One region of the Planococcus dechangensis genome, then DNA from elsewhere that is predicted to be linked to it. Evidence: predicted binding sites of a transcription regulator. Region 1 holds the regulator's gene; the other holds the start of a gene.
What was found. Region 1 encodes Rex, which represses fermentation and respiration genes when NADH is low (regulators of the CRP and FNR family bind a similar motif). Its sites were predicted from a motif close to TTGTGAAATATTTCACAA; they were not measured.
Positions count from the first base shown of each region.

Region 2: the regulator Rex is predicted to act here: its motif matches at 1,288-1,305, upstream of ACFO5U_RS09435 (AtpZ/AtpI family protein).

Region 1 covers NZ_JBHSGL010000015.1:4,151-8,570, forward strand. Annotated here, with positions in the region: gene ACFO5U_RS14440 (ABC-F family ATP-binding cassette domain-containing protein) at 1-1,208, opposite strand, end outside; gene ACFO5U_RS14445 (redox-sensing transcriptional repressor Rex) at 1,339-1,971, shown strand; gene ACFO5U_RS14450 (twin-arginine translocase TatA/TatE family subunit) at 2,062-2,274, shown strand; gene tatC (twin-arginine translocase subunit TatC) at 2,295-3,068, shown strand; gene ACFO5U_RS14460 (CPBP family intramembrane glutamic endopeptidase) at 3,820-4,420, opposite strand, start outside.
Region 2 covers NZ_JBHSGL010000005.1:1,264,985-1,269,404, reverse strand. Annotated here, with positions in the region: gene wecB (non-hydrolyzing UDP-N-acetylglucosamine 2-epimerase) at 1-954, shown strand, start outside; gene ACFO5U_RS09435 (AtpZ/AtpI family protein) at 1,460-1,681, shown strand; gene ACFO5U_RS09430 (ATP synthase subunit I) at 1,685-2,056, shown strand; gene atpB (F0F1 ATP synthase subunit A) at 2,085-2,795, shown strand; gene atpE (F0F1 ATP synthase subunit C) at 2,854-3,078, shown strand; gene atpF (F0F1 ATP synthase subunit B) at 3,251-3,772, shown strand; gene ACFO5U_RS09410 (F0F1 ATP synthase subunit delta) at 3,769-4,299, shown strand; gene atpA (F0F1 ATP synthase subunit alpha) at 4,328-4,420, shown strand, end outside.

The DNA.
Region 1 (4,420 bases):
GCTTGCTCCTGGTCGTAATAGCCGAACTGGATGCCCGTGCCGTAATGGATGTCGCCAGCGAGTGCAGGCAGTTCTTTCATGATGGTCTTGAGCAGCGTCGATTTGCCGACACCGTTCGGGCCGACAAGTGCCAGGCTTTCAGTACGATATAGTTTTAATGAGACGTTTTTCGACACGGCGTGGTCGCCATAACCGACAGATAAGGATTGGATGTTCAAAACATCGTTACCGCTTTGTTTTTTGATTTCAAAGCCGAAGCGCGCGGATTTTTCGTCGCCTTCAGGAGCGTCCATCCAATCGGTTTTCTCGAGCACGCGGCGTCTGCTTTGTGCCATTTTGGTGGTGGACGCGCGGACCAGGTTGCGTGCGACGTAATCTTCCAGTTTGGCTTTTTCGTCTTGCTCTTTTTCGTAATGTTTGCGGTCGAGTTCATATTGCTTTGCTTTTTCGCTCAAATAGCGGCTGTAGTTCCCTGTATATTTGCGGACTTTTTTTCGTGACACTTCGTAGACGAGTGTGACGACTTGATCGAGGAAGTAGCGGTCATGAGAGACGATGAGCAAAGCTCCGGGATAGTTTTTCAAGAAATTCTCAAGCCAGCTTAATGTCTCGATGTCCAAATGGTTGGTCGGCTCATCGAGTATGAGCAGCTGCGGTTTGGCAAGCAGATGCTTCGCAAGCATGAGTCGGGTTTTTTGCCCGCCTGACAGGGAAGTGATTTTCTTTTCGTAGTCTTCCGGATAAAACTTCATGCCATGAAGGACTGCGCGCGTATCGGCTTCGAATTGATAACCGCCGGCGTCTTTGAAGTTGGTCTGTAGCACATCATACTCCTGCATGACTTTGGCGTTGCGTTCGGAATCATTATAGACATCCGGATCCGCCATCGCGGCTTCGAGCTGGCGCAGCTTGGCTTCCTGGTCGCGGAAATGGGCAAAGATCTTCATCATTTCCTGCCAAACGGTGGCATCTGAGTTCAAGTCGCTTTGTTGTTCCAAGTAGCCGATCGACAAATCTTTCGGCATCGTTATATCGCCGCTGTCATAGGACATTTCCCCGGCGATGATTTTCAGCAGCGTGGATTTTCCGGCACCGTTGCGCCCGACAAGAGCCACGCGGTCGCGGTGCTGGACTTCAAGTTTGGCGCCTGAGAGGATCTCTTCGGCACCAAATGATTTATGGATTTGATTTACTTGCAATACGATCATTAGGGTCACCTCTATTCTCTTTAAGTGTAGCTGATGGAGAGTAGCTTCGCAATCGAGCCAGCCTTTACATATGTAGGCTTGTCATGTAAGATTGATACGATTTGACAACAGTTCAGAAGGAAGCGATCACATGCTTGACGAATCACCGAAAATCCCGCAGGCGACAACGAAGCGCTTGCCTCTTTATTACCGGTTTCTCCAGAATTTCGCCAATGCCGGACAGAAACGCATTTCCTCACAAGAGTTGAGCGAAGCGATGAAAATCGACTCGGCTACGATACGCCGCGACTTTTCGCATCTTGGTGCGCTCGGCAAAAAAGGTTATGGCTATGATGTACAGGAACTGCTGGCGTTTTTCCGCAAGACGCTCGACCAGGATGAAGCGACCAATGTCGCCTTGATCGGTGTCGGCAGCCTCGGCAGCGCATTTTTGAAATACAATTTCCACCGCAACCACAACACGAAGATCATTCTTGCCTTCGATACGAACAGCCCGATTGAAGGACAGAAAATCAGCGGCATCGATACGTATCATCCGGACTTGATCGAAGCGAAGATCAAGGAGTATGGCGTTGAAGTCGTTATCTTGACGGTACCTTCGCGTTCGGCGCAGGAAGTGACTGACCGGCTTGCGCAGACGGACATCAAAGGCATACTCAATTTTACGCCGGTGCGCATTTCGGTGCCTGATCATATCCGTGTCCAGACGATCGATTTATCTGTCGAGCTGCAAACTTTGATCTACCAGATCAAGCATGATTAACATAAAACCTTCACATTTGAACGGCCTTTGGAAATAGCCAAAAGCCCGCGTTTCAGTTACACTATAACCATACTACAGGAGGTGTCTTATATGGCTCCAGGTCCACTAAGTTTAATCATCATCGGGATTGTCGCATTGCTGATTTTCGGCCCGAAAAAATTGCCGGAACTAGGTAAAGCATTCGGTTCTTCATTGCGTGAATTCAAAAACGCGACAAAAGGATTGGCTGACGACGACGAAGATGACAAAAAAGTTGAAACAGCGAAGAAAGATCAATTAGACAAGAAAGACGAGCACAAGTAACCTGATAGGATGTTTGTCCGATGACTCAACAAAATGAAATGACAGTAGTTGAACATATAGGTGAACTTAGAAAACGGCTGACCTTGATAGTCGTTTTCTTTCTGTTGGCGCTCATTGCGGGATTTTTCTTAGCCGAGCCATTGATCCGCTATTTACAGTTCAGTGAAGAGGCGCGGAATTTGACGCTGAATGCGTTCCGCATTACCGACCCGATCAAGATTTACATGCAAGTGATGATGATATTGGCGCTGATCATTACATCGCCATTGATCATGTACCAGTTTTGGGCATTTATCAGCCCTGGGCTTCATGAGCGGGAGCGGAAAGTGACGCTCAGCTATATCCCGTTTTCTTTGTCGCTGTTTATCGGGGGCATCGCGTTTTCGTATTTGATCTTGTTTCCTTACGTAATCGGATTTATGCTCAATATTTCGGAAAGTTTGGAGATTCAAGAAACGATCGGGATCAATGAGTATTTCCAGTTCTTGTTCCAAATTACTTTGCCGTTCGGCTTTATTTTCCAGCTGCCGGTGTTGATGCTGTTTTTGACGCGTCTCGGGATTTTGACGCCGATGCAGATGACGAAGTATCGCAAGTATGCGTATTTGGCGCTGGTGACGATTGCCGCGTTCATTACGCCGCCTGATGTCGTGTCGCATTTGATTGTGACTTTGCCGCTGATTTTGTTGTATGAATTCAGCTTGGTGATTGCACGCATCGGCTACCGCAAGTTTCTGCGGGCAGAACAGCAGCAGGCGATCGAAGAACAGACAGAAGACCTTCCACCGAAATAAGGGTGGAAGGTTTTTTGTTGCTTTCCTACAGATGCTGAGCTAGTGATATAAAAAAGAGAAGAGAAAAGAAAAGAAAAGAAAAGATAGTAATAGCTGGCGCTATTCGACTGCGCTGCAGGGGCTGCTTGCCGTGGTGCGGGTGTTGAGCCAAGGCGGGAAGAGCACCGCCTTTGTCTCGCCAGCCCGCTAGGTGCCACAGGCGTCAGCCCCTTCCGCTCCGTCGCTAGCTTGAGAGCAGAATAAATATTTCATCACTTTCTTAACTAGGTTTATGTAAATAGCTTCTGCCTTTTCGAAACGTATCGGCTAGTGGAATTAGTAATCAATCAAATGTGCAGAATTTTTTCATCCATTCTATCGCCCTCTCATCAGTTAAGTCACGGGCTAGCTAACCAGTGCTAGCCCGAAAGATGTTGCATCTACACGTGCATCTCTCAATGAAATGTAAAAACAGCCTCGCGCTTAAGGGCGAAGCGAAGCAATGAGACAAGTGGTCTTCTTGGCTTATTGCGAAAGCTCAACCCTAAGCGAGGCTGCGACATATAACAGGATGCTTCAATCAACCATGTCTCAGTTGCACAAGCCTCTTCCAACTCCAATCATCCTCTACCAAATAAACGCATGCCAAAACACGGATGAAACATGAAGAAGCGGTTTCAATTGCTCATCTTCAAAACAACGAAATCATAAAGCAGCCTCGTGCTAACGGGCATGAAAACCGCCGCTCAAACAAGTGAGCGGCGGTTTTAGGTTATTGCAAGTTTTCCATTTGTTTCAGGAAGTTTTCGATTTTGTCCATATTGAGTTGGATGAGCATAACGTAGCCGTTGAGCAGGATGTGCGCGATGATTGGTGTGATTATGCGCTTTGTTTTCTGGTAGAGAGCTGCCAGGATCAAGCCGGTGGTGAAGTAGAGCAAGAGGTGCGTGAATTCCATATGGACGAGCGCGAAGGCCAGTGCGGATATCGCTGTGGCGAACCAGAAGTTCATCGTTTGGTTCAACGAGCCGAAGACGACTCTGCGGAAGACGAGCTCTTCTAGGACCGGTCCGAAGAAGACGACGGCGATAATCGCATATGGGACGACTTCAGCGATGCGCACGAGCGTCTGGGTATTTTCAGAGCCTGGGTCGATGCCGATTGCCATTTCGATCATGGCGGCGATCGATTGGCCGATAATTAATAGAAGAAAGCCGAAGATGCCCCAAGCGATTGCTGCAGCCATACTTGATTTTTGGCCTTTCCATATATTGAAGAAATTGCGGTCGCGCATAATGAGCAGCATCGTAACGAGAAAGCCGATGCCCATCGTCAGGAAGATCAGCCAGCCGGAAGTCGAGGCGCGCGCTGTT
Region 2 (4,420 bases), on a different contig from region 1:
GGCATCACGCCTGATTTTGACTTGAACATCATGAAAGAACGCCAAACTTTAAGTGATGTGACCGTCCGGGCTATGCAAGGGCTAGACGAAGTGATGAAAGAAGCGAAACCGGATATCGTATTGGTTCATGGAGACACGACCACGACATTCGCCGCAAGCTTAGCTGCTTTGTATAACCAAATTGCCATTGGCCATGTTGAAGCCGGCCTACGTACCCACAATAAATATTCTCCATTCCCGGAAGAGATGAACCGCCAATTGACAGGAGTCATGGCAGATATCCATTTTGCGCCGACTGAAAAGTCTGCACAAAACTTGCGCAATGAGAATAAAAAAGAAGAAACGATTTATATTACAGGAAACACGGCAATCGATGCCTTGCAAACGACGGTGCGAGAAAACTACCATCATCCAGTGCTCGATCATATCGGCAGCGACCGGATGATATTGTTGACGGCACACCGCCGTGAAAACTTGGGAGAGCCGATGCGCAATATGTTCCGGGCAATCAAGCGCTTGATCGAAGAACATGACGATATTCAAGTGGTCTACCCAGTCCACATGAACCCGGCTGTTCGGGAAGTGGCGGATGAAGTTCTTGGCCGCGACCCACGCATTCATTTAATCGAACCACTCGAAGTGCTGGATTTCCATAACTTTGCGGCGCAATCCTATTTCATTCTGACCGATTCAGGAGGCGTGCAAGAAGAAGCTCCGTCTCTTGGAAAACCGGTCTTGGTGCTGCGGGATACGACAGAGCGTCCGGAAGGCATCGACGCCGGCACATTAAAACTTGCCGGAACTGACGAGGAAACGATTTATCGTCTCGGAAAAGAACTGCTGACGGATCCTGAGGCATATGAAGCGATGTCCAAAGCGTCGAACCCATACGGCGACGGCAAAGCTTCACAGCGCATTGTTAAAGCTTTGCATAAATATTTCGGCGAGTTGTAGGGGGGATGAGGGAGCGGGGGAGTGTTTTTGTACAGCCGCTTCCGCTTTTCTTGATGTCTAGCGTCAGCAGCCAGACCCTCGAGGTTACAAGCCACTTTGCTTATGCGGCAAAAGGCGCCGCGCCAGCAAATCGTCTTGTGCTTGTCGAGTCTAAACGGCTGCCTTCGCTTTTCTTTGTCTAGCTCGAGCGCCTAGCTCCTCGGGTCATAAGTCGTCCCAGCATTGCGGCAAAGGGCGCCGCATTGCCGGTTCGTCTTACGCCTGTCGGAGCTGAACAGGCGCTCTCGCTTTTATTGTTATAAATTTGTCAATCGTATGTCGGTGTAAAATGGCTTGTGAAGTTTTTCACTACATGCAATTGACATGATTTTACCCCTATTGTATGCTTACAAAGGGTCTGCATGAGAAGGTTTTCATACATAATGGATGTGCTTTTGAAAGCCTGATGCGACTGCTCTGTTTAAGAGTTTAATGTCAAATCATTATGAATTTCGAGGGGTTTATCATGCACCCGAAAAAAAGTCCCTTACAAGCGATGGCGATTTATTCTGCCATCCTCTCACAACTTGTCGGATCCGTGCTTATCGGAGTCTTTGCAGGAATGTGGCTTGATGAGCAATTCGGAACCGCCCCGCTTTTTTTGATCATTTGCTTGCTGGTCGGCCTTAGTGCCGGTGTGTGGGCGATGCTTCAGACCGTGCGAAAATTCGATTCAGGAGACATGTAGAAAATGGATGGACTTAGAGAGATCTATAATAGACTGAAGAGGCTGATGTATTTCATCCTCGCAGCGTTCGTGATCGGGTGGGGGTTTACTCCGTATCCGGAAGTGTTCGCTGGCCTTATCATCGGGTCTCTGTTCGGCATTTACAATATGTGGATCTTGGTTCGACGGATGGAAAAATTTGACCGGGCGGTAACAGAAGGCTCGAGGGTTCGTTCTCTTGGAACGGCATTACGGTTTGCATCAGGTGTTGCGGCTGTGGCGATGGCCATTTTGTTCGCTGAGCACATTCACTTGATCAGTACGGTAATCGGGTTGATGATCCCCTATGGTCTCCTTTTGGTGGAGCGGATCGTTCATCACATGAAACACCATTAAAGAAAGCTGAAAGAGAGGTGAAATTATCGTGGATCATGGCGCTCCTATGTATCAACTGTTCGGGATATGGTTCAACTTGTCGAACGTTATGATGCTGCTTGTAGCCGCTCTTATCGTTTTCCTTATCGCGTTCGTCTCTACCCGAAACATGAAGCTGAAGCCGACTGGCATGCAGAACTTCATGGAGTGGATTATGGACTTCGTAAAAGGAATCATTAAAAGCAACATGGATTGGAAAGATGGCGGACGGTTCCATGTGCTTGGAATTACGCTGATCATGTTCATTTTCGTTTCGAACATGCTTGGACTACCATTTTCTGTAATTGTCAATGGCGACGTATGGTGGAAATCTCCAACAGCCGATCCGACTGTTACAATGTCCTTGGCTGCAATGATCATCATTTTAAGCCATTACTACGGGCTTAAACTGAAGGGCTTGAAAGGATATAGTGCGGATTTCTTGAAACCGATGCCATTCCTTTTCCCGCTCAAAATCATTGAAGAATTCGCAAATACGCTGACACTCGGTCTGCGTCTTTACGGTAATGTTTACGCTGGGGAGATTTTGTTGAGTTTATTGGCAGGTCTCGCCGGAGCAAGTATCTTAGGATTTGCGAGTGCAATCTTGCCGATGATGGCATGGCAAGGCTTCTCGATCTTTATCGGGACTATCCAAGCGTTCATTTTCGTTATGTTAACGATGGTTTATCTATCGCATAAAGTCAGCGAAGACCATTGAGTATAAACTGCTCTTTGAGCAAACAAAAAAACAACTATCCTGAGGAGGACACATTACAATGACAGGTTCATTAGGTTTATTAGCAGCAGCAATCGCAGTAGGTTTGGCAGCACTAGGTGCAGGTATTGGTAACGGACTTATCGTTTCAAAAACAGTTGAAGGTATCGCTCGCCAGCCAGAAGCTCGCGGCGTTCTTCAAACAACAATGTTCATCGGTGTAGCACTAGTTGAGGCCGTGCCGATCATCGCTGTAGTTATCGCGTTCATCGTTATGAACCAGTAGTCTTCAGCACTTTATACAAAAAGCTAAATGGCGGGAATGCTTCGGCATGTTTTTCGCCATTTATGCTTGTATGATGCATTTTGGAATTCGACAGCACATCTAACATGATTTTAAGAAATATATATTAATAGTAGAAAAAGTATTTTAGGCTCTTGAAGGGAGTGAAACAATCGTGTTTTTTGATCACCTCGTACTCGGTGCAACCGGGGAGTTTTTAAATATTGGAGACATCATCGCAACTTTGGTCATCTTCTTGCTGTTGATGGCTTTGTTGAAAAAATTTGCTTGGGGTCCATTGATGGGCATTATGCAGCAGCGTGAAGATTTGATCGCAAGTGAAATCGAAACTGCTGAAAAAAGCCGTCAGGAATCACAGCAAATGCTTGATGAGCAACGCGCCCTTTTGAAGGATGCCCGTAACCAAGCGCAGGAAATCGTTGAAAATGCCAAGAAACAAGGCGAAGTTTCTCGTGAGGAAATCGTTACTACAGCTCGTGCTGAGTCGGCACGCATGAAAGAACAAACAGTGGCAGAGATTGCCAATGAGCGTGAAAAAGCGATCGCAGCAGTGCGTGAAGAAGTTGTCGCATTGTCCTTGCTAGCAGCTACGAAAGTGTTGGAGAAAGAAATTTCTGAGGAAGACAACCGTCAGTTGATTAACGAAACGATTGCGAAGGCAGGCGAAGTGCAATGAGCCAAGTCGCTGAGCGCTACGCATCGGCCTTATTCCAAGTCGCGAAAGAACATAACTTAAGCTTGGAAGTTGAGCAGGATCTTCGCGAAGTCCGCAAGGTTTTCGAAATGACTCCTGAACTTTACCAATTGATTGTTTCCCCGAAACTTTCATCTGAAAAACGCACCAACCTGATCAATGAAGTGTTCCAAGGGGCAAACCCTTACGTAATCAACACACTTCAATTGATGGCAGAGCGCAGACGCATGAACGAAGTCAGCGAACTGACACAGGCATATATACAGCTTTCTAACGTAGAGCAGGGAATTGAAGATGCGAAAGTCTACTCGACTCGTCCATTGACAGAAGAAGAGGCAGCCTCTATTTCCACTGTATTCGCGAAAAGCATCGGCAAGAATTCTTTACGGATTGAAAACGTAATCGACCCATCGTTGATCGGTGGATTGCGCCTTCAAATCGGCAACCGCATCTATGACAGCAGCGTCAGCACGAAACTTGCTCGCCTGCAGCGTCAATTGATCGGCTAATTTATGAAATTATGAGAGGGTGACATACATGAGCATCAAAGCTGAAGAAATCAGCAATCTGATTAAGCAACAGATTGAAAACTATCAATCAGAGATGAAAGTTGACGAAGTCGGTACAGTC